4 regions of the Bacillus vallismortis genome follow, and region 3 is predicted to be linked to each of the others. Evidence: predicted binding sites of a transcription regulator. Region 3 holds the regulator's gene; each other region holds the start of a gene.
What was found. The regulator LexA, encoded in region 3, represses DNA repair genes until DNA is damaged. The targets are predictions, from matches to a motif close to CGAACATATGTTCG.
Positions count from the first base shown of each region.

Region 1: BV11031_RS12850 (YhjD family protein) is a predicted target of LexA. The motif match lies at 4,579-4,592, and genes of this name have one in related genera.
Region 2: uvrB (excinuclease ABC subunit UvrB) is a predicted target of LexA. The motif match lies at 2,061-2,074, and genes of this name have one in related genera.
Region 4: BV11031_RS17625 (YolD-like family protein) is a predicted target of LexA. The motif match lies at 3,666-3,679, and genes of this name have one in related genera.

Region 1 covers NZ_CP026362.1:2,379,883-2,387,661, reverse strand. The annotation lists gene comK (competence transcription factor ComK) at 257-835, shown strand; gene BV11031_RS12870 (SDR family oxidoreductase) at 885-1,784, opposite strand; gene BV11031_RS12865 (excalibur calcium-binding domain-containing protein) at 1,990-2,259, shown strand; gene BV11031_RS12860 (sodium:solute symporter family protein) at 2,306-3,775, opposite strand; gene BV11031_RS12855 (DUF3311 domain-containing protein) at 3,772-3,972, opposite strand; gene BV11031_RS12850 (YhjD family protein) at 4,195-4,557, opposite strand; gene BV11031_RS12845 (TVP38/TMEM64 family protein) at 4,709-5,332, shown strand; gene lepB (signal peptidase I) at 5,334-5,840, shown strand; partial or broken gene BV11031_RS12835 (MarR family transcriptional regulator) at 5,916-5,999, shown strand; gene BV11031_RS12830 (hypothetical protein) at 6,024-6,227, opposite strand; gene BV11031_RS12825 (AbrB family transcriptional regulator) at 6,247-7,401, opposite strand; gene BV11031_RS12820 (MDR family MFS transporter) at 7,509-7,779, opposite strand, start outside.
Region 2 covers NZ_CP026362.1:4,170,429-4,178,207, reverse strand. The annotation lists gene uvrB (excinuclease ABC subunit UvrB) at 1-1,983, opposite strand, end outside; gene BV11031_RS22020 (CsbA family protein) at 2,168-2,398, opposite strand; gene BV11031_RS22015 (PEP/pyruvate-binding domain-containing protein) at 2,838-5,333, shown strand; gene BV11031_RS22010 (TetR/AcrR family transcriptional regulator) at 5,411-5,977, shown strand; gene BV11031_RS22005 (MFS transporter) at 6,009-7,343, shown strand; gene minJ (cell division topological determinant MinJ) at 7,391-7,779, opposite strand, start outside.
Region 3 covers NZ_CP026362.1:1,515,302-1,523,080, forward strand. The annotation lists gene BV11031_RS08115 (YneF family protein) at 72-290, opposite strand; gene sirA (sporulation inhibitor of replication protein SirA) at 376-822, opposite strand; gene tkt (transketolase) at 975-2,978, opposite strand; gene BV11031_RS08130 (DUF896 domain-containing protein) at 3,147-3,380, opposite strand; gene BV11031_RS08135 (YneB family resolvase-like protein) at 3,444-4,097, opposite strand; gene yneA (cell division suppressor protein YneA) at 4,116-4,433, opposite strand; gene lexA (transcriptional repressor LexA) at 4,582-5,199, shown strand; gene BV11031_RS08155 (hypothetical protein) at 5,584-6,003, opposite strand; gene fosB (metallothiol transferase FosB) at 6,086-6,508, opposite strand; gene BV11031_RS08165 (YndM family protein) at 6,733-7,185, shown strand; gene BV11031_RS08170 (poly-gamma-glutamate hydrolase family protein) at 7,212-7,779, opposite strand, start outside.
Region 4 covers NZ_CP026362.1:3,351,856-3,359,634, forward strand. The annotation lists rRNA gene BV11031_RS17585 (23S ribosomal RNA) at 1-576, opposite strand, end outside; rRNA gene BV11031_RS17590 (16S ribosomal RNA) at 747-2,296, opposite strand; tRNA gene BV11031_RS17595 (tRNA-Ala) at 2,467-2,539, opposite strand; tRNA gene BV11031_RS17600 (tRNA-Pro) at 2,547-2,623, opposite strand; tRNA gene BV11031_RS17605 (tRNA-Arg) at 2,649-2,725, opposite strand; tRNA gene BV11031_RS17610 (tRNA-Gly) at 2,763-2,837, opposite strand; gene BV11031_RS17615 (LexA family protein) at 3,170-3,382, opposite strand; gene BV11031_RS17620 (hypothetical protein) at 3,375-3,602, opposite strand; gene BV11031_RS17625 (YolD-like family protein) at 3,708-4,040, shown strand; gene BV11031_RS22685 (hypothetical protein) at 4,070-4,222, opposite strand; gene BV11031_RS17630 (Rap family tetratricopeptide repeat protein) at 4,212-5,342, opposite strand; gene BV11031_RS17635 (hypothetical protein) at 5,684-6,217, opposite strand; gene BV11031_RS17640 (ribonuclease YeeF family protein) at 6,360-7,779, shown strand, end outside.

The DNA of each region.
Region 1 (7,779 bases), 860 kb from region 3:
ATAACGGTCGAAAAAATCAATAAATTTTTATAATTTTTAGACAACTAATGCTTGGCAATCTATCGACATATCCTGCAAAATGCCGTCAATCGGTAGATCTTACACATGTAAAATCGGTTTATTACTAGTCATTTAGTACTAATAAATATCATTAAAAGATGATTTTAGCTTATTTGGTAAAAAAAACTGTCGTTTTATAAAAACAGATGATAGATTATTAGTATAAATTTTGCAGAAAAAGGATGGAGGCCATAATATGAGTCAGAAAACAGACGCACCTTTAGAATCGTATGAAGTGAACGGCGCAACAATTGCTGTGCTGCCAGAAGAAGTCGACGGCAAAATCTGTTCCAAAATTATTGAAAAAGACTGCGTGTTTTACGTCAGCATGAAACCGCTGCAAATTGTCGACAGAAGCTGCCGGTTTTTTGGATCAAGCTATGCGGGAAGAAAAGCTGGAACTTATGAAGTAACAAAAATTTCACACAAACCGCCGATCATGGTGGACCCTTCGAACCAAATCTTTTTATTCCCTACACTTTCTTCGACAAGACCCCAATGCGGCTGGATTTCCCATGTGCATGTGAAAGAATTCAAACCGACTGAATTCGACGATACGGAAGTGACGTTTTCGAACGGGAAAACGATGGAGCTGCCGATCTCCTGTAATTCGTTCGAGAACCAGGTGTACCGGACAGCATGGCTCAGAACCAAATTCCAAGACAGAGTCGAACACCGCGTGCCGAAACGGCAGGAATTTATGCTGTACCCGAAGGAAGAGCGGACGAAGATGATTTATGATTTTATTTTGCGGGAGTTGGGGGAGCGGTATTAGAAAATAGAAAGGAGCTGGCCGATAAGGGCAGCTCCTTTCTCTACCTGCTTTAGGCTGTCGGAATTCCTCCGGTGATGCCATATACCTGAGATGTCACATAACTTGCATTCTCTGAAGCTAAGAATACATAAACATCGGCCAATTCCACTGGCTGCCCAGCGCGATTTAATGGGGCTGGGGGCGTCCCTTGGCCAAATTTCGGAATGTTTTCCGTCGGCTGTCCGCCGGAAATTTGCAGCGGCGTCCAAATAGGGCCAGGCGCTACTGAATTCACTCTGATGCCCCTTGAAGCCAGCTGTTTTCCCAGGCCGACTGTAAAGCCGATAATGGCATTTTTCGTTGCTGCGTAATCCAATAGCATCGGGCTCGGGTTGTAGCCCTCAACTGAGGTGGTCGTAATAATGGATGCGCCCTCCGGCAACAACGGAAGCGCCGCTTTTACAACCCAGTAAAGGGAAAAGACGTTGACTTCAAATGTTTTATACATTTGTTCGGTAGGCAGATCTTCGATGTTTTCGACGGCTTGCTGTTTGCCGGCAACCAGCGCTAACACATCCAGACCGCCGAGTTCCTGATGCGCCTGTTTGACTAAATCCTGGCAGAAGGATTCGTCGCTCAAGTCTCCGGGAATCAGCACTGCTTTTCGGCCTTCTGCTTCTATTAGTTCTTTCACTTCTTCAGCATCAGGCTGTTCCGCGGGTAAATAGTTAATGGCCACATCGGCGCCTTCCCGGGCATATGCAATCGCGGCAGCCCGGCCGATACCGGAATCGCCTCCGGTGACAAGCGCTTTTCGTCCGGTTAGTTTACCCGATCCTTTGTAGCTTTTTTCTCCGCAATCAGGCACGGGCTTCATGTTCTGCTGCAGGCCGGGCGGCTCTTGATATTGTTCAGGGAATTCATCATGAAAAAATGCTGTTGAAGGATTGCTAAGATTTGAATCAGACATCATCAACACTCCTTTTTTTGTTTGGTGTACATTCGTATGTGTACCCCTGAGCATTTTCAGAAAAACATGTTTTGGCAGTTTGACGTGAAAGGCTTGAAAAAACAAGCCCTTCTTCCATATTGATCTTGTTAAATAAAACCGTATGAATTATGATGAAATCTAGCTATAAAAAACTAAATATTGGATATAAGGGGAGTGTATCGTCATGAAAAAAATGGCGGCGGTTATGCTGTCACTCGGTCTCGTTTTCGGTTTTTCATGCGGAGCCGGCCATGTGGCGGAAGCCAAAACAAAGGTGAAGGTCTATAAGAATTGCAAGGAGTTAAACAAAGTATACAAAGGCGGGGTGGCCCGCTCGTCGAAGGTGAAAAATAAAGGCGGAAAAACGAAGTACAAGCCTTACGTATCTAAGGCGCTTTATGATGCCAATAAAAAGAAAGACCGCGACAAAGATTATATCGCCTGCGAACGTTAAACAAGCAAAAGCAATCTGACAGCCAGATTGCTTTTGCTTTTATTGATTATGCCGCCTGATCAGCCGCGGTGCTTTTCTCTTTTCTTGTCACAAAGCTTACTGCTGCCATGACCGCAATGTTCAGCAACAAGGCGATTATGCCGACATTTACATCTTTTGCGGCCTGCGGCAGCGCCGGAAATAAAGTGCCGATCGTCGTTTCTGTCAATGTAATATAAGAAACCGCTCCGACACCTGCAATGATGCCGGCGAAGGCTCCTTGCTTCGTCACCATATGATGCTTGAACAGGCTGAACAGCAGTGCGGGAAACAGTTGTGTGACAAGGCTGTAGCCCATCAATAGCAGTGTAACGATGGTATTTCCGCCTTTGAACGTAAAATAAACTGAAATCAGCGCGATTACCGGCACTAAAAACTTAGCAAGCGCTGATATTTGCTGTTCTGTTGTGCGGGGCGCGAACACTTTGTACACATTTTTTGCAAACAGCGTGGAGGCGGACATTAAGATCATAGACCCTGGGACAAGCGCGGTCAGCAGTCCGGCAGCGCCGATGATCCCGACAAACCAAGGGTCAAAGGTTTGCAAAGACAGTCTCAAGAGCGATAGATCTCCGTCTGCGCCTTTCAGATCAGGAACTTGCAGGATAGCCGCAAAGCCGACGAAAAGGACGAAGAGCAAGATCAGCTGGTATAGAGGCATGATGATGGCATTTTTGCGAAAGACTTTCGGGTTTTCGGCTGAATACGAAGCGGAAAACGTATGAGGCCACATATAAAACCCGAGTGCTGTCAAGAGTACGGTTGAACTGAACCACGCCGTGCTTTGCCCTGTTTCGGGAAGCGTAAGCAAGCCCGGCTTCGCCGTTTCAATCTGCTGAAACATGTCTTGAAAACCGCCGTAGTAATGAATTGGCAGATAGACACCTAAAAACAAAACGACAACCAAAATCATGATGTCTTTGACAACTGATATCCAAGCAGACCCGTGAATGCCGGATACCATAACATAAACCGTGATCGAAATGGCGCCAATCCAAATGGCGGCGGCCGGAGAGATTTTGCCGTACGATGTTTCCGATACAATCAGCCCGAGGCCTTTCAGCTGCAGCACAAGATACGGAATGAGAGCGGCGATGCCAACCAATGAAACGAGCACGCCAAGCAGCGGACTATTATATTTTTTGGTGAAAAAATCAGACTGTGACATCAGCTTATGTTGTTTCGCGTACGTCCAAACCGCCGGCAGGAGCCAATAAGAAAGGATGTAAGCCAGACAGCCGTAGGCGATGATGTAAAAGGCCGGTCCGCCTTTCCCGTAGGCCCAGCCGCTTCCGCCGAGAAATGTAAATGTGGTATAAATTTCTCCTGCCATCAATAAAAAGACGAACACGGTTCCGAAGCCGCGGCCCCCTACCGTCCACTGCTCAAGGTTCATGTCTTTCCCTTTTTGGGCGCGTATGCCGAGAAAAATGCTCAAGAGCAGGACGCCGAAAATGATGATGAGAGCTGGATTCATTCCGCTTCCCCCTTTTTATTTTCGTTGTCGAGGACATATACAAGCGCCATCAACGCAGAGGTTAAAAGAGCCCACATCACGATATAGGCAAGAATAAACGGCATGCCGAACACATAGGGAGTCACTCTATTAACAAAAGGGATGCCGAGCAAAATTCCGATAAAGGGCAAAGCGGCGAGAACGTGAATCAGTTTCATAGAATCCTCCTTCTGTTTTAGGGTGGGGTGTGCAAGCCCGAGCGTACTGAAAGTGATGTCGCAAATATGGGGCGCATGTCATTTTTTGGGGTGAAAGGCTGTGGTTCGAATTATAAATAAAATCATTTTGTTTGTATAGTGTGAATTGTCTGAATTTTATTGTTGGAATTGCCCGAAAAGGGAAGGGACAGACTCAGAGGAGTGCAGAATGATTCAAAAGACTCATGGCCTGTCCGGCGCAAATAGATAAAACGTTAATAATTCGCTAACCTGTTCACGGATTCTAGGATTAAAATAACGGTGCTTTTCTTCATAACCATCAATCACAAATACATAAAGCGTAAAGGCCTCATCACGTTCCGCCTCGTGGATTGTAATGTTTCTTTTCCTCAGCTCTTTTCTAACCTCAATCAAATCCTTTTGTGCTATTTTTAATGATTCGCTGATAAGCTGTTTATAAGGAAGCTTCAATTTTAATGTGCTTTGCTCAATTCCGGCGAGATCACGATTTAAGATCGTTATAGCCATGGGCAAAAAGAGAGCTCGTTCAATGAAATCGTATATTTCCTCTTGCAGATTCGGCATGCTGACTCCTTCTTTCTGATAGGAACGTTTGTTCCTGTTTTATTCTATATCGGCTGATGAAATGTTTCAATACAGAAAAATCGCCAAAACTTTTTAGTTTTTTGCTGATAATGTGTAGAATAAGGATAGACAAACCCGGTAAGGAGTATAAATGTTGGATCATTTTTTATCCTATTTTACACAAGAAAACCTAACTGAATTATTTCAAAGCTATAGGGCTTTCGGTCCGCTCATTGCTGTGCTGCTTCCTTTAGTTGAAGCATTTCTCCCGTTTTTGCCGCTGATCGTGTTTGTGGTGGCGAATACGAACTCGTTTGGCCTGTGGGAAGGATTTATCTTGTCCTGGGCCGGATCAACGGCTGGATCTATACTTGTATTTTTGATTGTCCGTCAATACGGGCAAAGAAGGTTGCTTGGATTTATCCGCAGCCATCCGTCGGTTAGAAAGCTAATGTTATGGGTGGAGAGGCACGGATTCGGCCCTATGTTTCTTCTGCTTTGTTTTCCATTTACACCGTCAGCCGCGGTGAATGTTGTTGCCGGTTTGTCAAGGATCGGAACGTGGCCGTTTATTTTAGCGGCAGCCTCGGGGAAGCTTGTCATGATTTTTATGATCAGCTTTATCGGATATGATCTGCACGCGCTGATCACACAGCCGATTCGAACGGTCATTGCCGTATTGGTTATCGCTGTTTTATGGTATGTCGGCAAAAAGGTAGAGCGGTATCTGCATGTGAGAGCCAGTCAGCGTGAGCATGATGGAGGGAGACAGTAACATGAAAAAACGGTTTTGGTTTCTTGCCGGTGTAGTTTCCGTCGTTCTCGCGATTCAGGTGAAAAATGCCGTCTTTATTGATTACAAGGTGGAAGGCGTCAGTATGAACCCGACCTTTCAGGAAGGGAACGAGCTGTTGGTCAATAAATTCTCGCACCGATTTAAAACCATCCATCGTTTTGATATCGTCCTTTTTAAAGGCCCTGATCAAAAAGTGCTGATTAAACGGGTGATCGGCCTGCCCGGTGAATCGATTAAATATAAAGATGATCAGCTGTATGTGGACGGAAAACAGGTTGCTGAGCCATTTTTGAAGCATTTGAAATCTGTTTCTGCCGGAAGCCATGTAACGGGTGATTTTACGTTGAAAGATGTGACAGGAACAAGCAAGGTGCCGAAAGGACAATATTTTGTCGTTGGAGATAATCGCATATACAGCTTCGACAGCCGGCACTTTGGGCCGATTAGAGAAAAAAAGATTGTCGGTGTGATTTCCGATGATGAATAACGAAGACGCCAATTGAAGAGGCGTCTTTTTTTGTTTCTGGTTTGGATAAAAGTGTTGAGAAAAAATCTAGAATGAACAACAAAAGCAACAGTATCGCGCATCAGCACAAAATTACTCGGCGCAGGCTTCCTTCACAGGACACAGCTCAGCGACAAAAAAACACGCACAGGGCGCGTGTTTTTTTCACGTTTCTTCTTTCTTTTTCAAGATTGTCAGGTAAATCAAATTTCCTCCGGCTAAAATGATAAGCGGCAGTCCAGGGGAGCCGGATGTCACCACATTATAAATCAGCCAGATGGCTAAACATATTCCATAATATAAGTGCATTGCCTTCTCGGGATTGTTGCGCAGCAAAAAAGTCACTCCTTCCCCATTAAAGTGTAGCATGGGAGGATGGTTTTTCCAATTAGGCATTACTGCCGCTGATCGAGCCTTCTTTGCCTTTTTTTTCACCATGGAGATGGTAAAGCAGACGATAAAACGGCGGCAAGAGGGCAATGACAAGGATGACGCGTATGACCTGAACCGCAACGACAAAGGTGGAATCGGCATGCAAGGTAACAGATGTCGTCGCCATTTCTGCAATGCCGCCGGGGGCAAATGCCAGAACAGAAGTGATGAGCGAGATGCCTGTCAGCTTGGAAACGATCACGGCGCTCAAAAACATAGCTGCAATTAAACCGACGGACGAGACAAACCCGACGATAATGATGCGGGTGACGCCGGCAAACATGCTTTTATACATCTTAGAGCCAATCGTTGCCCCGAGAAATACTTGCGACACATGATTGGCTTGTGACGGCCACCACGCCGTCAAATCGTGCCCTGTCACCGCAGCGCCGCCAACATGTACAAGTGCCACACCGAGCATGCTGCCGAGCAGCCATGGCGCCGGAAATTTTAAATATTTCGCAGCTTTGCAGGCGCCCCAGGCAGCGAGAATCAGAACGGCGGTCCACAAAACGGGAGCTAGCCTAAAATCCGTCGTTGCCGAGGAAAGCGTTTCTGCTGCGGCACTTGCGGAATGATCTTGTTTTGTATAGATGAGGATGACCAAAAACGGGATGGATAGCACAACGAGCAGCACACGCATCATTTGAACGAGGCTGACAATGGCGGTATTGGCGCCGACCTCCTGTGCGATGCTGGGCATGGCGGACAGCCCGCCGGGAGCTGTGCCGACGAAGCTTGTCATCATATCCGTTTTGCTGAAACGCCAAAGCACATATCCCGACAGCATGGCCATAAGGATAGACAATATCAGCATAACGCCGACTGAAAACCAATGGTCTTTGAGGACAGAGAGAACGGATACATTCAGCTTTTGGCCCAATTCGATGCCGAGAATCACCTGTCCGAGGGCGAGCCAGCGGCGGTTAATTCCTTTTTGGTCCGGAGCCATCATCAGCCATGCCGGCCGTATCATGGCAAGGCAGCAGGCGACAATTAGCGTTCCGATCATCCATCCGATCGATATTCCGGTTAATGAAAGCATAAACCCCCCGGCTGCACTGATTGCGATAAACCATAGATCTTTGAGGAGATTTTCGTCTTTCTTCAATGTAAAACCCTTCTTCCTTTTCGCGTAACACTCCGATGGTTCATGTAGTGAATGTATGATTACTATAGTATATTTTTGTTGATAAAGAAATGATGAATTATTTTCTATTATCCATTCGCTTTTCTTATGGCCTTCTGCTCGAGCCTCTCTATTGTGTAAGTCAGGCATAAACCTGTTGCCAGCAAACACACGGCCAGAGTGTAAAAAATCACTTCTCCGCCAAACGAAGTCAGGATCAGCCCTCCTGCCAGGGGGCCGATTGAGCGGGAGATATCCCAATGCAGGCCGTATACCGCATAAAATCGGCCGAGCAGATGAGGCGGTGCCAATTTTGAAATAAACGTCTGGATGTGGGTTAATCCGATGCTTTCGCCAACC
Region 2 (7,779 bases), 1.6 Mb from region 3:
TCCTTCCGCTTTTAGCTCTAAAAGTAAATCGCGAAGCTCCGCGGCTCTTTCAAAGTCAAGCGCCTTGGCGGCTTCTTTCATTTCGTGCTCCATCTGTTCAACGATTTTCTGGCGTTCTTTCTTCGTCATTTTCGACAGCTTAGGCGCGGCTTTTGTTTTGTATTCGGCTTTATCCTCAGCTGCTGCTGTGGCACGAATGACATCGCGAATTTCTTTATTTATCGTTTTCGGCGTAATGCCGTGCTCTTCGTTAAAACGCTCCTGCTGCTCGCGGCGGCGTTTTGTTTCATTCATCGCAATTTCCATCGACTTCGTTACTTTATCTGCATACATAATGACGCGGCCTTCAGCGTTCCTCGCTGCCCGTCCGATCGTCTGGATCAGCGACCGCTCCGAACGGAGGAAGCCTTCCTTATCCGCATCCAAAATGGCAACGAGAGATACTTCGGGAATATCGAGGCCTTCCCTCAGCAGGTTGATGCCGATGAGAACATCATGCTTCCCAAGGCGCAGATCACGGATAATTTCAATCCGTTCAAGCGTCTTAATCTCTGAATGCAGATAGTTTACTTTAATGCCAATTTCCTTCAGATAATCCGTCAGGTCCTCTGACATTTTCTTCGTCAAGGTTGTCACGAGAACCCGCTCATCCCGTTCGACTCTTGCTTGAATTTCGCCGATCAAGTCATCAATCTGGCCTTCAATCGGACGTACATCAATCAGCGGGTCAAGAAGCCCCGTAGGACGGATGATCTGCTCAATCATTTCATCCGTATGCTCAATCTCATACGGCCCTGGCGTTGCTGATACATACACGATATTGTGCATATGCTTTTCAAACTCTTCAAAACGGAGCGGACGGTTATCAAGCGCTGACGGAAGACGGAACCCATGATCCACAAGCACCTGTTTCCGCGCCTGGTCTCCGTTAAACATGCCGCGCACCTGAGGAATCGTCACATGCGACTCATCTACCACGATCATAAAATCGTCAGGAAAATAATCAAGAAGCGTATACGGCGTTGAACCTGGAGGCCGAAGCGTCAAATGTCTTGAATAGTTCTCAATGCCGGAGCAGAAACCCATTTCCCGCATCATCTCAAGATCGTACCTTGTCCGCTGCTCTAAACGCTGCGCTTCAAGCAGCTTGCCGTTTTCGTGCATGACCTTCAGCTGCTCCTCAAGCTCCTTCTCGATATTTTGAATCGCTTTCTCCATTTTCTCGGCCCGCGTTACGAAGTGGGACGCCGGGAAAATCGCAACATGGTCACGGTCACCGAGAATTTCTCCTGTCAGGGCGTCCACTTCCCTGATCCGTTCGATTTCATCACCGAAAAATTCAACCCTGATACAATGTTCATCACGAGAGGCAGGGAAGATTTCCACTACATCTCCGCGCACACGAAATGTCCCGCGCTGGAAGTCGATATCATTGCGGGCATATTGGATGTCTACAAGTTTCCTGAGCAGCTCGTTGCGCTCAATTTCCATTTCAGGCCGCAGTGACACGACCATTTCCCGGTATTCTTCAGGCGAACCGAGGCCATATATACAAGATACACTCGCGATGATAATGACATCTCTCCGCTCAAACAGAGACGATGTGGCGGAGTGTCTCAGTTTATCAATTTCATCATTAATACTGGCGTCTTTTTCTATAAACGTATCCGTTTGAGGCACATACGCCTCCGGCTGATAATAATCATAGTAACTGACAAAATACTCGACAGCGTTGTTCGGAAAAAACTCCTTGAACTCGCTGTAAAGCTGTCCGGCAAGGGTTTTGTTATGGGCAATGACGAGGGTCGGCTTATTGACTTCTTTAATCAAATTGGACACCGTAAATGTTTTGCCCGTTCCTGTCGCACCCAGCAGAGTCTGATGCTTCTTGCCCTCCTGAATTCCTTTTACAAGTTTTTCAATGGCTTTCGGCTGATCTCCCTGGGGCTGGTATTTCGAGACTAACTCAAAGCGATCTTTCACAAAATAAGCCTCCGTTTCTTTAACGAAATCTTCCTATAGATATAGTAACACAATGGAATGGAAAATCACCAAAAATACGAACTAAAGTTCGGTGGTTTTTTATTTCCAGCTGTTTTCGTGTATAAAAAACCTGCTTTTAAAACGTAAAAGCAGGAATTCATTCGTTATATTCATTATGTCCGATTTACTCTTCTTTTTTCTCAGCAGTTTTTTTGGCCATGTACAGTCCGCCAGCCACAAGAGACACAACGTCCAATCCTACAATAAAATACGTTTCTGTATAGCCTTTTAAATAAGAGGCAAACAGCAATGCAGCTGTCAGAGCGATCGCCACATAATGATTAAAGGTGACTCTTGTAAATAAGACAACCAGCATAAAAGGGAAAAATAATGCAAAAACGGCTTTTGTAATCAACAAAAACCCTCCTCAATGATTCTTCATCTGATTTGATTATAGTAAAAAATGAAGAATCGGACAATCTGCAATCGTTCCCCTTTCTACACCATACCCTTTTTCTGCTTAAATCAATCATCATCTTTGCACTTTGGCTCCAGGCACAAGAAGCATTTGCGGCACTTTTGCATGAGGGCATTATGTCTTAGCTTGATATCGAAGCCCGCCTCCATAGCAGAACGCCGGCGAGAATAAATAGGCGGACAGCACTAGTTTGACTGCATTTTTCATGATCATTCAACTAACTTAACGATTCATTTTATTTAGGACTTTCTGCTTTTGACATCATTTTCCTGAAAACTTACAATTGAGCGATAGTGTTCACTATCATTTTTGAACACAGGCTCCGTCATAAAAGACTAAAGAGAAAAACAAAATGAAGGAAAGAGGGGTTTCAAATATGTATTCTGTTTTATTTCGACAGGCAGAAGCGTCCAGCCAGCTGGCTGGCGCAAAAGGCATGAATTTAATTAAACTGACCAAACACGGGCTTCCTGTTCCGGACGGGTTTGTTATCCAGACGAATGCGCTCTCCCGTTTTATGGAGGATAACCACCTTCATCAAACTAGCGAAGGCATCGAAAAGGAGATCATCGCCGGAACATTTTCAGATGAACTGAAACACGAGCTGACAAATTCCTTTTACAAGTTAAGAGACTCATACCGCTCCGTTGCCGTGCGCTCTTCGTCTGCCTCGGAAGATTTAGAAGGCGCTTCATTCGCGGGTCAATACGAAACCTACTTAAATATTAAAACAGAAGAAGAGTTTCTAGCTAAAGTGAAAGAATGCTGGGCCTCATTTTTCTCAGGCCGAGTCAGCAGCTATAAGAAAAAAATGAACAACCAAATCGCAGAGCCGTTAATGGGCGTTGTCGTTCAGGGCCTGATCGATTCAGACGTATCAGGTGTTATTTTCAGCCGCAATCCCGTTACCCATGATGATAGAGAGCTATTAATCAGCGCCAGCTATGGTTTGGGAGAAGCTATCGTTTCAGGAAGTGTCACCCCAGACACATTTATAGTCAATAAATCTTCGTTTGAGATTCAGAAAGAAATAGGTGCAAAAGAAATCTACATGGAGTCCGCGGCAGAAGGAATTGCTGAAAGAACAACGAGCGAAGACATGCGGAGCCGTTTTTGCCTTACAGATGAACAAGTGAGTGAACTGGCTGAAATCACGAAAAAAACCGAAGAGCTGTACGGATATCCAGTCGATATCGAATTCGGAATCGCTGACCATCACGTATACCTTTTGCAGGCCCGCCCGATTACAACCATTGAACAGGACAAAAAAGCGGCAGAAGAAGAACGCAGCTTCATGATAACAGACGCTGACATGAATGATTTCTGGATCAACATGGAATCAAATATTGAAGGTCCGATAAGTCCGTTATTTTCTTCGATCATTGTACCGGCCATGGAATACGGCTTAAAGAAAAACATGCAAAAATTCCCGATTGGTGTAGTCGTTGACGAAGTAAAACTTTATCGCGGACATGTTTATTCCAAAAGCCAAGACGGACAGCAGCCTCAGACTGATGACTGCGGAGAAGAGCTTTTTCCGATATTATCGGAGCGTATGTATGACATCATCAAACACACGTACCTTCCATTTTACGAGACGCTGGATCAGCTCACACAAACTGACCATACTGCTGAAAGCGCACTTGATGCTTTTCGGAAACTAAAAGCCTTTTATCTCACGGCTTATGATGAGCATTTCAATATTGTTTTCCCGCAAATGCTTCTGACAAACAAATTGCAAGCAATGTACCAGCACATTCAAGGCGAATCCGAAAACGCTCATTTTTACGAAATGCTGACAGGTAAAATGAACAAATCATTGGAAACAGACCGCCTCCTATGGCTATTTTCCGTTGAAGTGCAGGAAAACCCGAATCTGCTGTCTATTTTTAAAAACACCAAGCCGGAACAGCTGCAGGAAAAATTGAAACAAACTGATGAGGGCAAACAATTTCTGAGGAACATTCATGAATTTTTACAGGAATACGGGTGGAGATCTGTAAAGAGCCATGATCTGATTGAACAGACCTGGGCTGAAAATCCTTATTATGCCCTGGCCAATATTCAAAATTACGTCCGCAATGGCTATCATTTTGACAATGAATTTCAGAAAACGAAAGAAAAACGAGAGGCATTATACAGTGAATTCTTGGAAAATATAGAAGACCCCAATTTACGTAAAGAATTTGACCGTTATTATCAGTGGACGCTGAACGCTGCAAATATAATGGATGACCACCACTTTTATATTGACGCCATGCTGGATGCCAAGGCGAGAGCCTTTCTGCTCAAGGTAGGTGAATTGTTAGCGGAAAACGGGGTCATTCAAGATCGGGAAGACCTTTGGTTCTTGTATGATGATGACGTGGAAAACGCGCTGCTTCACCCTGTATCCCTGCAAGATAAGGCTGAAAAACGCAGACAGGCCTTTCACGAGTATGAGCTTGCCAAAGCCCCTGCCTATCTCGGAAATCCGACAAAAGAACAGATCAAAATCGCTGAAGAAATTGTCGGCGCTGTGATTGAGGATGAAAAAAATACAGAAAACCATATTTTCGGCATTGCGGCATCAAGCGGCATTGCAACAGGCCCGGTCAAAGTGATTCGAGACGCGAGTGAATTTTCTCGATTCGCGTGTGGGAACATCCTCGTTTGCAAAATGACCACACCGCTATGGACCAGCCTGTTTCAAGATGCCAAAGCGATTATTACAGATACAGGCGGCATTTTATCCCACGCTGCGATTATTGCCCGCGAATACGGCATTCCCGCTGTTCTCGGCACTCGTACAGCAACAGAAAGACTTCGGGACGGAGACATCATTACTGTTGACGGAAGCAACGGCAAAATCACGGTTGTCAGCCGGGCCTGACGCGTTCTCCCCTCTTTCTTATACAAGCGGGGCAGGTGTATACTTGACCTGCCAGTATATTCGTGAGGTGAAACGTATTGAGACCGACAAACAAGAGAATCCTTGACGCTGCCATGCAGCTGCTCGTCAAAAAAGGATATCGCGCAACGACTACAAAACAAATCGCAGAAAAAGCAAAAGTAAGTGAAGCAACGATTTTCAGGAATTTTAAAAATAAACAGGGACTAGTCGAGGCTTTGCTTTCTCAGCATTCTCCAAACAGAAGCCGCATTTTGGAGCAAACAGAAGGCGATTTGCACAAAGACCTGCTTCATATCGGAACCTGTCTCTTGGAAGAGCTCGAACGCAGAAAAGATTTGATTAAAATCAGCTTTCGTGAACCGGCCATGTTCCAAGATGTCATCAACCACGTAACTGAATATCCCCAATCTATGAAACAGCTATTGATTGATTATCTCAAAGGAATGAGTGAAAAAGGGGTTATTCAGACAGGAGATGAAGCGGAGCATGCAGACGTGTTCATGTCGATCGTTTTCGGTTATTTTATTCACCGCCTCCATTTAGGAGACCGGGTGATTTCAATGTCCCAGAAAAAAATGCTGGAGCACAGCACTGCTTTATTTGTCAAAGGAATCTCTCGATGAACTCCTTGGCATAACAAAAAGGAGGATCTCCATGAGTTCAAGAAAAGAATGGGCGCTGATCGTCTCGCTATTATTGGGGGCTATCCTGGTTCCCATTAACTCAACGATGATTGCGGTCGCGCTCTCATCTATATCCCATACGTATAACGAGTCCATCTCGAGCATCACTTGGGTGGTTACCGTTTATTTAATCGTCATGGCAGTCACACAGCCGATCGCTGGAAAACTCGGTGACATGTACGGCAACAAAACAATGTATTTATGGGGTGTCGGTCTCTTTCTTATCGCGTCCTTAGGCTGCGCCCTCTCACCGAGCCTGCTGCTGCTGATTGTCTTTCGCGCATTGCAGGCTGTCGGCGGCGCGCTGCTTACGCCAAACAGCATTGCTATTATCCGTCACGTTGTTTCAGAAAAACGCCTTCCGAAAGTATTTGGATTTTTCGGGCTCGGGGCGGGACTTGGGGCAGCACTCGGGCCTTTCATCGGCTCTATGCTGATTGACAGCTTCAGCTGGCACTCGATTTTTTGGGTCAACATTCCGTTTCTCGCCATTGCCTTATTTACGGCATTTACCATGTTCCCTCCATATCAAGAAATTAAATCTGACGCGCCGCTGGATATTATCGGCTCTCTCTTGCTTGCGGGCAGCATCGTTTCAATTATCCTGCTGACGAAAAATGAGGCTTCATGGGGTTATGCGGCATACAGTGTGTTAATCCTTCTATTTGTCCCGCTTTTTTTCAGAAGAGAAAAACGTACAGAGCACCCCATCATCGATTTTACACTGTTTAAAAGCTCAACGTTTACAAATGCCAATCTATCAGTCCTATTGAGCAATCTGATGATGTATGCCGTCTTATTGATCATGCCGTTATTCATGAAGAGCCAATTTGGGCTTAATACGTCTAACAGCGGGATGGCGCTTTCTGTATTTTCGATCTTTATGTCGGCGAGCAACTGGGCGGGCGCACAGCTTCACCACAAATGGGGGGCAAAGAAAATCATTTTCCTTTCATTTGCCATGATGGCTGGAGCGAATCTATTATTTATGCTGTTAAGCAGCTCGCATTCCGTCTTGTTCCTCATGATCTCTCTTATCTTGGGCGGGCTCGCGTCCGGAGTCGGACTGACCAGCATGCAGGTGTCATCCCTTGCCACAGTAGATCCCGGCATGTCAGGAGTGGCGTCAGGCATTTTCTCGACCTTCCGTTATTTCGGAAGCATCATTTCCTCAGCCTTAATCGGCCTGATATCGGGATATCACAACCTATTTATCATTCTCTTTGCCGTCTCCATCATTGGCGTTTTTGTTTCATTAGGCATCAAACCTGATGAAATGGCACGGCTGGAAAAAAACTCAGCGTAACTCAAAACAGCCCGGCACCGCAAGAAACTGCGGCGCCGGGCTGTTTTTTATGATCCGGACAAAGCGGCTGCTTCGCCTTCACGTTCATCCTTTACGAACAGGATACCTAATTCATGATGTTCTCCCTCGTAAGAAGCTCGCTGATCAAAACGAATTTCTCCATTCAAACCGATAATTTCAAGCTTCACATATGCGCGGTTATGCTGGAGCGCTTCATAAAAATCGGATACGTTCTTAACGGGTATGCCATTCACTTTCGTAATGATTTCCCCAATTTTCAATTCCAGATCCTCAGCCGGCGTATTTGGTATAATCCCAAGCACCATTAAGCCTTGATCACGTTTTGAGAAATAAAACGGAGCCGCGTTATCGTTCACTCTTTGTTTAATGGACAGAAAAACACGTCCTAACAAAGCGGTAATGACGGCGGCACCCG
Region 3 (7,779 bases):
TGCAAAATAAAAAACCCGTTAAGGGTTTTTTATTTTATAACCATGTTTCTCTATATCATAATCTTTACGTATTATTTCGTTTGATTATTCATGGCTTTCATCATTTGATTAATTTTCTTTTGAGAAGGTTTCATTCCCATTTGCATCATCATCATGCGTAACATTTGTTCATTAATAGGCGGATTCTTTTTAAGATAGCTCATCATATATTTACGAGCAATAAAAAACCCGAGTGCAACACCTATGAGCAATGCAACAACGCCCACTAGGATGCCAACCCATAAAGTCATTTTATTTCCTCCTTCATGTTGTCTAGTTTAAAGTGTACTAAACCAAAAGCTATTATACAACATTTACATCTCTTTTTCTTCGGTTTTAGACAAAATTTCTTTCTTTCACCGGATTTAGCCATCCATAACGCTTCGAATTGAAATCCATTGCCAGAAAGCACGGGCTTACTTTCCTCAACACTTCAAAGAAAATCGTTTCTGCCTCGTAATGTCCCGAAGCCACAATCTCTATCATGTTCTCTTTCATCATTAACGTCGCGTGGCCTTTTGCTTTCGGCAAAGCTAATCTATAAATATAATCCAGCTGCCTGTACTCCACATTGCTTAAATTCATTTTTAACCGCTGATGCATATGTAAAATCGGGATTGGCTGTGTAATATATTGAATCTGTTTCTCTGTCATTTCATATCGCTGCTTTGTTAGGCTTGTCCAATGATAGTCTTGAAACAGCTCAAACATAACCGATTCCCGTCCGAAATAGTGGTTGGCAAATTCCTCTTTTATCAGGTACGTATAGTAGTGACGTTCCATCTTTTCATCCCCTTTTCCAGCAGCAAGTGATTTGCACTCTATTATACATAAGAAGAAAAGAAAGAATTGTCTATTACTGTTAAACAGCCAATACTATTTTTGTCGGATATACAAGAAAAAGAGGATGATTTGACTCATCCTCTTTGAAAGACTTACTTATTGAGTAGTGCTTTGACTCGGTTCACTACGTTTGGAACTGAGAAGCCGTATTCATTGATGATGGTTTCACCAGGAGCGGATGCACCGAATCGGTCTATGCCGAGCACATCTCCCTCAAGTCCTGTGTATTTGCCCCATCCGAATGATGCGCCCATTTCAATTGCAAGACGTTTTTTCACATCTGCAGGAAGGACGGCGTTCTTGTATTCGATTGATTGTTTGTCAAAACGGTCCATTGATGGCATGCTGACAACAGAAACATCGATATTTTCTTTTGCCAATTCAGCCTGCGCTTCAATCGCAAGACCTACCTCAGAGCCTGAAGCGATGAGAAGAGCGTCAGGTGTTTCGTTTTTAGGTTTAGAAACGACATACGCACCTTTTTCTACTCCTGCCAATGCTTCTTCAGCTGTTTGGTCAATTGTCGGAAGGTTTTGGCGTGTCAATACAAGCGCTGTTGGCTGTTCAGTGCTTTGCACCGCGAGCTTCCATGCAGCCGCTGTCTCATTGCCGTCTGCAGGACGGATCAAGGAAAGATTAGGCATCGCACGGAGTGAAGCAAGCTGTTCAACAGGCTCGTGTGTCGGGCCGTCTTCACCAACCGCAATACTGTCATGTGTGAAGACATATGTGACAGGAAGACCCATTAATGCTGCAAGGCGAATCGCCGGACGCAGGTAGTCAGAGAAGACGAAGAAAGTTCCGCCGAATACACGAAGTCCGCCATGGAGCGCCATGCCATTTAATGCTGCACCCATCGCAAATTCACGAACACCAAACCAGAAGTTTTTGCCTGAGTAATCAACCGCTGTAAAATCACCTTCATTTTTAATTGTTGTTTTGTTTGAACCCGCCAGGTCAGCAGATCCTCCAACAAAGAAAGGAATTTTTTTCGCAAGTCCGTTAAGAACTTCACCGGATGATGCACGGGATGCCAAGCTGCTTCCTTTTTCATAAACAGGAACCTCTTGATCCCAATCCTTCGGAAGCTCTCCTTTGATTGCCAGTTCAAGCTGTTCAGCAAGTTCAGGATAAACTTCTTTATATTTATTGAATTGGGCATTCCATTCTTGTTCCTTTTTCTCGCCTGACTCTTTAACCGCTTCAGCGAAATGCTCATAAACTTCTGAAGGAACGTAAAAATCTTCTTCATACGTCCACGCGTATGCTTCTTTTGTTAATTTGCTTTCCTCTTTACCAAGCGGAGCACCGTGAACACCGGATGTGCCGGCACGGTTAGGTGAACCAAATCCGATCGTTGTTTTCACTTCGATTAATGTAGGTTTCTTTTCATTTTGGCGTGCTTTTTCAATAGCCGCTGTTAATTCTTCAATATTATTTCCATCCTCAACATAAAGAACTTCCCAATTCATTGCTTCAAAACGCTGCTTCACATTTTCAGAGAATGAACGGTCGAGATCTCCATCAAGAGAAATGTCATTAGAATCGTATAATACGATCAGACGGCCAAGCTGAAGGTGGCCTGCAAGTGAAGCTGCTTCAGAAGAAATACCTTCCATTAAATCACCATCACCGCAGATACTGTATGTATAATGATCGACTACGTTAAATGAATCGCGGTTGTAAGTTTCCGCTAAATGGCGTTCAGCGATAGCCATTCCGACAGCCATGGCAATTCCCTGGCCGAGCGGACCTGTTGTCGCATCAACACCGGCAGTATGTCCGAATTCCGGATGTCCAGGTGTTTTGCTGCCCCACTGGCGGAATCCCTTAAGATCTTCGATGCTCAGATCAAACCCGCTTAAATGAAGCATGCTGTATAAAAGTGCTGATCCATGTCCGGCAGATAAAACAAAACGGTCACGGTTAAACCAGCCAGGGTTTGACGGACTTACGTTCAAAAATTTTGTCCATAGTGTGTATGCCATTGGAGCTGTCCCCATTGGCATCCCTGGGTGACCAGAATTTGCTTTTTCAATAGCGTCTATTGAGAGTGTGCGAATGGTAGCAACCGATTTCTTTTCAATTGTATCCATAAAAATCCCCTTCCTTATGTGTTGTACCCTTACATCATAAATGTCTGACGACTTTTTCTCAACTGTTTCAGCTTAAAATTGAGAGAAACTTGTTGAAATTTGTAACATAAAAGTTTTGCTTATAGTATATGCAAAAGAGGAATACGTTATTGCCGTATTCCTCCTATATTAGTGAAGTTTATTATTTCTTTTTTCTTTTTTAAGTTTTTCTGGTGTAACATCATTGCCTTCTGGGTCAATGATTTTCACACTTTTTAATGTGTTTTTCATAGAAGAGCGAAAACCTTTCAGGTACTCTTGACGGAGCTTTTGCTGTTCGGCTTTTTCTTCTTCTGTTATAACGCCAGCTTTGGCTTTGGCAGCAAGTTCATTAATTCTGGCAATTTTTTCGTTTGAAATCATGTTAAACTCCTTTATTGCATTTTGCCTATATACTACTAGATCAAAAAGAGTTTTACAACTGATTCAATCGGCTGTATCGTCATTCTCTATGTATTCCTGAAACCGCCGGTGGACTGTCGCTTTAGACACATCATAGCCAAACCCCCTGAGCGTAGCCGCAATTTCTGCGAACGTCAGTTTATTCGCCCTTAAGCGGACAATCTCTGAGATGGGCACCTCTATTCTTTCTTTTCCGCTGTTTTCATGTTGGTTTTTCAGGTTTTTTTGCGGTTTAAAACCGTTTTTCACTGCGCGTTTCATGCCCCGCTTGATTTTCATGTTGTGAATTTTCCGCTGGTACTCTTCCACAATGCTGACGATCTCCAGCACCATCGAATCAGCCTCCGATAACTCCAGTTCGCCTTTGTGAGCGGTTGTATAGACTTTCACACCTTCTCTATAGATGCAATGAAGCAGTGCGATTTTTGCATTTCCCCGTCCGAGCCTAGTCTCATCCTGAACCAAAATGACATCAATTTCAGAATTCTTGATCTCATCAAGCAGCTCAAATACACCATCCCGATCCATTTCATATCCGCTTGCTTTTTCGGAAATCACTTTGACGACTTCCATGCCGTTCTCGGCCGCAATGGCCGTAAGCTCCTCCTCCTGCCGCTTTAATGACGTCTCCTGCTGTTCTTTATTTGTGCTTACGCGGGCATAAATGAGTGCTTTCATTTTTTCTATCTTTCCTCTCTATCTTACAGTTGCCAATTCATATGCATCCTGATGCTTTTTTTTCAACGGAATCACCAATTCATCTCCCGGCTGGATATCAGTCGTCTGAAGATAATTTTTATCAGCTACCCATTCAATAAAATCTTGTTTGTTCATTTTCTTTTTATCTGTTACCTGGTCAGCTATAGACCAAAGTGTATCGCCTTGCTGGACTTCTATTTTAACATACTGATTAAGCTCCTGGCCGTTGCTTGAATATGACAGCAAAAGGATAACCGCGCTCAAAATCACTGTGAACAGACCGACAAAAATAATAGATTCTTTACCCATGATCATAACCTCCAACAGGAATGTTTGTTCGCTTTTTATAATTTCAGTATATACGAACAAATGTTTCTGTCAATTGTTTTTTCGAACCTATGTTTGTACTGTCAGGAAAATCATGCTATAATCTTCTTAAAATCGACGTTTTGAGGTGCGAAAAATGACGAAGCTATCAAAAAGGCAACTTGATATCCTCAGTTTCATTAAAGCAGAGGTTAAATCAAAAGGATATCCGCCTTCCGTAAGAGAGATCGGAGAGGCTGTCGGGCTTGCGTCCAGCTCAACTGTCCACGGCCACTTGGCCCGTTTGGAAACAAAAGGGCTGATCAGACGAGATCCGACAAAACCAAGAGCAATAGAAATTCTTGATGAAGAAGTAGACATTCCGCAAAGCCAGGTCGTTAATGTACCGGTCATCGGGAAAGTCACGGCGGGATCTCCTATTACAGCAGTAGAAAATATTGAAGAATATTTTCCGCTTCCCGACCGTATGGTTCCCCCAGACGAGCATGTGTTTATGCTTGAGATTATGGGAGACAGTATGATTGATGCAGGTATTCTCGATAGGGATTATGTCATCGTTAAACAGCAAAACACAGCGAACAACGGGGAAATTGTCGTTGCGATGACAGAAGATGATGAGGCTACGGTAAAACGTTTCTATAAAGAGGATACTCACATTCGCTTACAGCCTGAAAACCCAACGATGGCACCGATCATCCTACAGAATGTCAGCATTCTAGGGAAAGTGATTGGTGTGTTCAGAACCGTCCATTAATCTATTGAACTATCAAATGATGAAATAACCCTCTCTTCCTCGATGAAGAGGGGGTTTCTTGTATAAAAAAAAGCAGGCTCGCCCTGAATTTTAGGTGCGAGCCTGAATAGGAGGAAAAAGAACATCATGTTTACACCACAATTATCCATCAATTGATTGTTGAAGTCAAGAAATATTCTTTCCCTCAGGAAACTTTTTATCAAAATGCTGTCTATCAAATATAGACGTAATCTGCTTAAAAATGTTTCATGTTTAGGTCGGGGAATGATATGGCCTCAGATATTATCGAGGGAGCGCGGCGATTAAATTAATATGAAAATTTAGCACATAGTTTAGTTAGTTCTTTTTAATGTAAAAAAACAGCTCACCTTATGATCATGAGCTTCAATCAAAATGAAAATATTGAATACCATAACTCCCTTTTACCCGAACATTTGTACAGTTTTCCGAATGTTCTTCTGCAAAGATACGGTATCGATGAAATGGATCAATTGAAATCTTATCTTGAGCACTAAAATCAAACCAGTTGCCTCTGAATTGTTTCGTGCTCAGCGTGGTATATTGCCCGGTAAGCCCCATCCGTTGAAGTTTAAACTCAATCGAACAACTTTTAGCTCCCAAGATCGTAAACTGATAGCCTAAAAAATACTCGATAGCCGGAACATCACTTATGTTTTCCAAAACAAACGACTTAGTGTTGTCATTTAAAGTAAAGTCGGTTTTGTGATCAAACTCTAATGCTGACGCATGTGTACAAATGCCTAAAAAACACGCCAAAACTGCCGTTAAAACCACTATTTTCATTTTCAATCAAACCCCTCCCTTACCATATTTTACTCTTTCCTCACGTTTATGTATATGTTCTTTGGGAAATCTCGAGGACGCTTCAATCATAAAATTTCATATGTGTTTTTTCCTGTTTATAAAACTGAAGTCTGTCTTGAAGGCTTCCAGTATGAAATTCAAATTTATGGCCGTCAGGGTCGGTAAAATAAATAGACTTTCGATCGCGTTCATTTCGTTCTCTGCCAGGCAGAATATTGACATGAAGCCTTTTTAATTTTGCTAATATGTCTTCAAATTCACGATCTTGAATAGTAAAAGCAATATGTGTATAAGATGCCTTGATGTCATTTCTCGGAATGTCAGGCTCTTCATTAAGTGCAAGCCAGATGCCATTCAAATCAAAATATGCTGTTGTTCTTCCCTTGACCAGCAGCTTGGCATCAAACACTTTGCAATAAAAATCGATCGATGTGTCCAAATGAGAAACAGAAAATAACAAATGATTGATTCCTTGTATCTCCACAATAAAATCCCCCTCTAAGGCTGATCAACCATATGTACGTTTTTGCACCAAGAAAGTTTCATGCAACAAGAAAGTTTCATGCAACAAGAAAAAAATACCAGTGTAAACAAAATCGGATTGTTTAAAATAATGACTGTTAAATGGGTTCAACTAAATTGCTTAATGTGTTTATCATTCATTTACTGCAAAGGTTTTTTCATAAAAATAACAATGTAGGTGATCAAATGAAACATCTCATTGCACTAGCCTCAAAGATTGCTTTCACTCTCGCCCTTTTATATGTGATATTAGACAGGGTCTACTACGCATCGTTTTTAAGTGTGATGTTGATTGCGATTTTCTTAGGTTTTGTCTCATATCTTTCCGGTGACATGCTCGTTCTTCCAAGAACAAACAATATTACAGCTTCATTAGCTGACTTTGGACTTTCATTCGTTTTGATTTGGGTCTTTGCTTTAACCCAAACAAGAAATGATTTTTCACCGTTTGCAGCCGCTCTTCTTTCCGCTGTCTGCCTGACTGTTTTTGAATACTTTTTTCATCGGTATTTACTGAAGAATGTGCTGGATGAAACATTCCGAAATGAACTGACAGCCAGAGATAACACTCTACAATATCAAACAGAAGCCGCTGATGAGATGTATCCTGACGTTACAAACGAGAAGCATGAGGAATAGGAGGCCGACTTATCGCCTCCTATTTTTCAGTAGTTACTTTTCAGAAAACGGGACATTACTTCTGTAAAATCATAAAATCTCTCATTTTGAGTAACAGATCTGCTTTTTAAAGAAAAAATGCCGAACAAAGATCTTCTAAAACCTGTGCTCATTTCGATCTGGATACTCAGCCCTGTTTTTGATTTATTTGCAATGTTATTCGGACTAACGCCTGCATGCGGGTGGTCCGTACTAAGCAAGACAGCAGGAAAACCTGCATTTTGCAGTTCTTCAACTAAACCTGCAGCTCTTTCGCGATCTGTACCGCCAACTTCAATCTGCTGATCTTCTTCTGCATACCCGTGCAATGAAATGACATATTCGTGGTTTTTCGTCATCCTCAAGGCTCTGGGTTCATCAAAATGCGTGCTCGTAATATGCAGTGCAAAATTTCCTGACGATTTTAAGCCTTCAAATACATACATCGAATACTCTTTGCTCAGCTCTCTGGCTACTTCACTTGTCCCGCCTTCAATCCCTCCTCCATGAATGGCTAACACAAGGACAGGGTGTCCGGCTTCTTTCGTTACAATACGGTAATCCGAAGGCTCTTCA
Region 4 (7,779 bases), 1.8 Mb from region 3:
CTTGTAGGCACACGGTTTCAGGATCTCTTTCACTCCCCTTCCGGGGTGCTTTTCACCTTTCCCTCACGGTACTGGTTCACTATCGGTCACTAGGGAGTATTTAGCCTTGGGAGATGGTCCTCCCGGATTCCGACGGAATTTCACGTGTTCCGCCGTACTCAGGATCCACTCAGGAGAGAACGAAGTTTTGACTACAGGGCTGTTACCTCCTATGGCGGGCCTTTCCAGACCTCTTCATCTACCTCGTTCCTTTGTAACTCCGTACAGAGTGTCCTACAACCCCAAGAGGCAAGCCTCTTGGTTTGGGCTAATCCCGTTTCGCTCGCCGCTACTCAGGGAATCGCATTTGCTTTCTCTTCCTCCGGGTACTTAGATGTTTCAGTTCCCCGGGTCTGCCTTCTCATATCCTATGAATTCAGATATGGATACCACTCCATTACGAGTGGTGGGTTTCCCCATTCGGAAATCTCCGGATCAAAGCTTGCTTACAGCTCCCCGAAGCATATCGGTGTTCGTCCCGTCCTTCATCGGCTCCTAGTGCCAAGGCATCCACCGTGCGCCCTTTCTAACTTAACCGTTAAAAAGTATCACTATGTGATATCTTGTCTTACTAATTGAATGTGATGTCTACTGTTATCTAGTTTTCAAAGAACACGTTTCGAAGGAATGATCCTTCAAAACTAAACAAGACAGGGAACGTTCTGTTTATAAGACCCAAGGTCTTATATTCCGTAATATATCCTTAGAAAGGAGGTGATCCAGCCGCACCTTCCGATACGGCTACCTTGTTACGACTTCACCCCAATCATCTGTCCCACCTTCGGCGGCTGGCTCCTAAAAGGTTACCTCACCGACTTCGGGTGTTACAAACTCTCGTGGTGTGACGGGCGGTGTGTACAAGGCCCGGGAACGTATTCACCGCGGCATGCTGATCCGCGATTACTAGCGATTCCAGCTTCACGCAGTCGAGTTGCAGACTGCGATCCGAACTGAGAACAGATTTGTGGGATTGGCTTAACCTCGCGGTTTCGCTGCCCTTTGTTCTGTCCATTGTAGCACGTGTGTAGCCCAGGTCATAAGGGGCATGATGATTTGACGTCATCCCCACCTTCCTCCGGTTTGTCACCGGCAGTCACCTTAGAGTGCCCAACTGAATGCTGGCAACTAAGATCAAGGGTTGCGCTCGTTGCGGGACTTAACCCAACATCTCACGACACGAGCTGACGACAACCATGCACCACCTGTCACTCTGCCCCCGAAGGGGACGTCCTATCTCTAGGATTGTCAGAGGATGTCAAGACCTGGTAAGGTTCTTCGCGTTGCTTCGAATTAAACCACATGCTCCACCGCTTGTGCGGGCCCCCGTCAATTCCTTTGAGTTTCAGTCTTGCGACCGTACTCCCCAGGCGGAGTGCTTAATGCGTTAGCTGCAGCACTAAGGGGCGGAAACCCCCTAACACTTAGCACTCATCGTTTACGGCGTGGACTACCAGGGTATCTAATCCTGTTCGCTCCCCACGCTTTCGCTCCTCAGCGTCAGTTACAGACCAGAGAGTCGCCTTCGCCACTGGTGTTCCTCCACATCTCTACGCATTTCACCGCTACACGTGGAATTCCACTCTCCTCTTCTGCACTCAAGTTCCCCAGTTTCCAATGACCCTCCCCGGTTGAGCCGGGGGCTTTCACATCAGACTTAAGAAACCGCCTGCGAGCCCTTTACGCCCAATAATTCCGGACAACGCTTGCCACCTACGTATTACCGCGGCTGCTGGCACGTAGTTAGCCGTGGCTTTCTGGTTAGGTACCGTCAAGGTGCCGCCCTATTTGAACGGCACTTGTTCTTCCCTAACAACAGAGCTTTACGATCCGAAAACCTTCATCACTCACGCGGCGTTGCTCCGTCAGACTTTCGTCCATTGCGGAAGATTCCCTACTGCTGCCTCCCGTAGGAGTCTGGGCCGTGTCTCAGTCCCAGTGTGGCCGATCACCCTCTCAGGTCGGCTACGCATCGTTGCCTTGGTGAGCCATTACCTCACCAACTAGCTAATGCGCCGCGGGTCCATCTGTAGGTGGTAGCCGAAGCCACCTTTTATGTTTGAACCATGCGGTTCAAACAAGCATCCGGTATTAGCCCCGGTTTCCCGGAGTTATCCCAGTCTTACAGGCAGGTTACCCACGTGTTACTCACCCGTCCGCCGCTAACATCAGGGAGCAAGCTCCCATCTGTCCGCTCGACTTGCATGTATTAGGCACGCCGCCAGCGTTCGTCCTGAGCCAGGATCAAACTCTCCGATAAAAGTTTGACTGACTACGCACATTGCTGTGCGATTTATAAAAATGAATTAACAGGTACGTTTTGTCTTGTTTAGTTTTCAAAGATCATTTTTTTGTGCGCTTTGTTAAAGCAACTTTATTAGTATATAACGTTACTTCTTCAAAGTCAACAACTTTTTTAAAAACATTTAGTGGAGCCTAGCGGGATCGAACCGCTGACCTCCTGCGTGCAAAGCAGGCGCTCTCCCAGCTGAGCTAAGGCCCCATTGGAATGGTCGGGAAGACAGGATTCGAACCTGCGACCCCATGGTCCCAAACCATGTGCTCTACCAAGCTGAGCTACTTCCCGATTGTCTATTCATTTAAAATAATGATGGCGCGCCCGAGAGGAGTCGAACCCCTAACCTTTTGATCCGTAGTCAAACGCTCTATCCAATTGAGCTACGGGCGCAACAAGTGCATTTTAAAATATCCCACTAGGATAAAAATGGAGCGGAAGACGGGATTCGAACCCGCGACCCCCACCTTGGCAAGGTGGTGTTCTACCACTGAACTACTTCCGCATATCGCAATAAAAAAAGCTTTCTCCTTTTTGAGAAACCTTGATAATAATACCTTAATAAAGCTTCCAAGCGGGCTCGAACCGCTGACCTCTTCCTTACCATGGAAGAGCATCTTGAAAGTTTATATCCGGTTTCTTAGGACAAAAGTAATTATAGCAGGGTTTTGATAAATGTCAATACGGTTTAAACAAATTTAGAAAGGTGGCGAATAATCGTGTTTGCCACCTTTCTGCCACCCTGGGTGGCGGACACCTGAAATTAACCCCGAACAAATAATTCATTAAAATTAAAAATGAGCCCAAAATAAAAAACCATCTATTATAAGATGGCTTTCATTTAACAACTTTCAATGTTCTTGGTAATCCTTCTTCCCAAGTTACATATTCTTTTCTTCTTAATGCATCCAAAAGGCCTTTTACTGTGCTTGTTGATTTCAAACTTAGTTCTTTCATTAGTTCTCTATATGATGGAGGAAACCCCTTTTCCTTTATATGTTTTTCAATTGCCTTCAACGCTTCTAATTGTCTCTCTGTGATTTTACGCATAATTCCTGACCCCTCTTTTAGTTGTTGCAGGAGAAACTGCAAGGATATTTTCGATAGTAAACGTCTTTGTTTGTCGGCTGGTGAAACAATAAGCTCGAATGTAACCCTGCTTAATTTGCCGAACAATAATTGATCTCTTTGTGATAAGGCCGTCATTTTTCATATAAATCATATCTAATGCTGTTTTCTCATTTAATGAACGTTTTAAAATCGATTCCATGCTTTCCTCCTCCTTCTTTACCATTATTTTATACGAACGTTAGTTCTGTTTCAAGTTGAAAAGCGAATGTTTGTTCTGTTATTATTTACTCAAGGAGTGATGAACATGTCTGAAGGAATTTTTGATAAACGGTGGGAACAAAAATTTATCTTGCCCGAACACAGAGAAGCTTTATTACATAGAAAGATCGAAACCAAAAAAATTGAAAAGCCTGTTCTTGATGGATACCAACTTGAGGAAATGGCGCGGGTTATTTCTGAAGCAATGGAGAACAATGCGGCTATGACCATTAGTTTTTATAGAAATGGCTTTATTGAGGACGTAACCGGACATGTTCATTACATAAATGAAGTTAATCAAAATCTACATGTAAAGGATTTTAAAGGGGATACTAATTATATAGCATTTGATTGGCTTGTTTTTGCAGAAACAAAATAACCCTCTCTAAACGAGAGGGGCACTGCAAGTTATGTTTGTAATCTTGCAGCCATTTGCATTTCTTCTTTTTTTGTGTTAGATAAATCAGTATGCACTTGCAAACTGCCTCCAATAAAAGCAATTAACCCAGCCACAATAACTATGGAGGAAACAGACAAACCGATTTGCTTTTTAATATTCATACAAGCAATCACCTCGCTGAATTTGAAGTTGTGCCTCAACCATCTGATCATAATACATTGTAGCATTTTCATAGTCTTTTGACTCTTTGAAGTAATTAGCTGTGAGAAGTGTCAATTCTTCTATATATGAAAACATGTGGATATTTTTTAGTTTATCTAATATTTTGGTGAGTGCTTTCTCATTACCACCTTCGACGTATAATGCTTTCAAATACTCATTCAACAATACAAAAAGATGATCTTCATATTCTTTCGATAACTCTAAACCCTTTTGTAAGATTATACTTGCCTCATCCTTTTTCTGTTTGAACAAAACAATAGCCAATGAATAAAAACAGTGAGGGAGTGTCTGGGACTTTATTTCTTCACCAACAGCAATAGACTCTTTTAAATACTCTTCAGCTATATCAGTTTGGTCCATATAGTGGTGACTCTCGCCTAGATTGTAAAGTGCTGAAGTAATTAGCCTTTTATGACCTAATTCTTTAGCCAACTTTAAAGCTTCTTCAAGATGCTGTAAACCTTTTTCGTAATGTTTAAAGTCGAGATAGTTACCAACAACTACGAATAGACTTTGAATTTTACGGACTTTGTATAGTGGGTGCTGATCATATACTTCAAGTGCTTTCAATATATGATGCATAGAGACGTGCGTTTGTTTCATATTGTAATATGCTTCAGCTACTTTAAAATGAAATTCCGCCTGCTCAATTTCATCCTTTACAGCATAAAGTTCTTTTTCTGCTTTACGATAAAAGTTTATGGCCTCTACATATTCTTTATGATCAAATTCATACATACCGCGGAAAAATAACGAGTAATACTTCAGGAGTCCAGTTAGTTTTTTTTGTGGAGTTTCAATCTTTTCAAGTAATTCAGCTATACTCGGTCGTGACGTCCTATACTTTTTCTCCGGTTCTAAGTAATCGAGCATCAACTGATGACGAAAACACATAAGAGAATAATATATCAGTAAATCCTGGTCCTCTTCCATTTTTTTAATTTCCTGTTCAACTTCAACTTTCAAAATTTCAGCATCCGGAACACTGAATTGACGAATCATTTTATACCAGTCGTTGATTTTAACGCCTACATGTGACGATGGCAAAACCAAATCCATGGCTTAACCTCCCTCTCCATCCTTTTTATGTAATATTTTATCATTTTCCATATAATGCTTGTCCGCAAAAAAACCGCAAACTTTTTCTTCGGTTCAATTCATAATTCTTAAAAATAAAATTCATAATAAAAAAGCAGGCGTTACGCCTGCTTTTTTGTAAGGACTCTATCAATTAAAAACAAAAACAAACTGAATAACAAGGACATAACTAACATGTCGAGTATAGTTATCCCCGAATCTCTCTTTATACCGAAGAACAAAATAGCTTGTAAAATTAAAGAGACCAAGAAAAACAATATGTACTTCATACTTTTCATGTTAGAACATCCCCTTTAGCGTTTTTATTTACCGATACAACGTACACTAAACCAAGCTAAACTTGCAGCTAAACCAACTACTCCGCCCTTAATGGCATTTTTACCTACTATTTTAATGATCTGAATTGCAGCTTCTTTCCAGAGTTTCTTTTCAAGTAATTTTTGTAAACCACCTGTAATAAAGCCGATTCCAGTGAAGTCAATGATCTTGTCTTTCAAGCAACCCATATATGATGCTGTCGAGAAATCTCCTGCAGGATTTGGAACACCTACTAGGTCAGATTCAGTGAGCTCCTCACCATTAACCATTTTAACAAAGGCAACGATAGGCGCAACGTTCTCAGGTCCGAATTTTTCAGAGACTAATTGCTCATTTACAACATATTTGCCATTTTCGAGAGTAGATGCTTCATCAAATATAAACTGCATTTCCTGTGCTAATTGGTCTTCTTCTGAAAGATTTTGCGCATTAGCAAATGGCGTAAACACCGCTACAGATAAAGCTAAAGCACACATCAAGGCAACAATAGACTTCCAATTTTTCTTTAAGGTAATCAACTTTGAAACTCCTCCTTTGGAAATGATTAGTATTACCTAATATTGTTATATCAATTATCCATGCACTTATCAACCATATTTTACATAATTATCAATCACGTGGTAATATTTTGATATCAAAACAGTTTAGAAGGGATAGATAATGAAAGTATTTGAAGCTAAATCACTGCTTTCTGAAGCTGAAAACCGAGCAAAGGAATATAAAGTAACAAGGAATCAAATGGTTAAATTAAAGAAAGCATTTAAAGCTGTCGCTGATTTAGATGATAGTGAGTTTTCTGGTAAAGGCGCCAATAACATTAAATCATTTTATGAAGATCAGGCTGGCATTGCTGACCAATGGATTGATCTAATTGAGATGAAAATTTCTTTTTTAACGAGTATTCCTGGTATTTTGGAAGACGCTAGCTTATCAGATGCCTACATAGAAGAATCTTTCTTAGAGCATGAGTTGGCCAATGCTAATTCTAAATCAAAATCCATCATGTCAGAACAGAAAAAGGCCATCAAAGACATCTTAAATGAAATACACGATATCCTTCCCTTAGATGTTTTTTCAACGGAAGATTTTAAAAATGAGTTATCTTCTGCTGAGAAAAAACGAAAAAATACAGTCGAGAAAATAAGTGAAGTCGATGAAAACCTAACGTCAGAATACGCCCTTTCAGAAGCAAATGAACAAATGATTCAGGCTGATTACCAAGCACTCATGAACGCTACAGCAAAAGGCAAGAGCGCCTCTCCCATCCACTATAATGCCAAGGCTTATAGGGACAGTGAAATTCATAAGATGACCGAGGATGTAAAAAAACAAACTACTGACTATATTTCCTTTAAAGATCAGCAGGCCGAACAAAGAAGAATTGCGAAGGAACAAGAGGAGCTCGCAAATAGGCCATGGTATGAAAAGACCTGGGATGTCGTTTGTAATTTTACGGGGGAAGTCTCCGGATATTATGATTATAAGAGAGCTGCTGATGGCGTCGATCCAGTCACCGGTGAAAAATTAACTGATGGGCAACGGGTGGCAGCTGGCGCAATGGCTGCGGCAGGATACATCCCTATAGTTGGCTGGGCCGGGAAATTAGCCAAAGGCGGAAAAGCTGTTTACTCAACGAGCAAAGCCATCTATAGGGCAGACAAAGCGCTTGATATCTATAAAACTTCTAAGACATTCCCTGCCCTTCAAAACTCCAGTAAAGGACTCTACGGTCTTGCGTCAGCGAATGGTTTTAGTGAAGCAATAACCGGCCGCGATATGTTTAGGAATAAGATTTCCGAGGAGAGACGTGAAAACAGCTTAAACAGTGCGCTTGCCTCAATTGCTCCGATAGGAATGATTGGTGCAGGTAAAGCATTAAAAATAAATTCTGGCGCAGGTAAACCTTCCAACTTATTCAGAGGAGAAGATTTCCCTTATGCAACAAAAAGACCAAATGGTATCGGTAAATCTCATATTTCACCTGAGACCGGGAACCTTGTCCCCGCAAACAAAAGTGGAATGTATCAAGGCCGTCAGGTAACTGTTACAGAACATATTTTAGGAGGGTATAGGAAAGGTG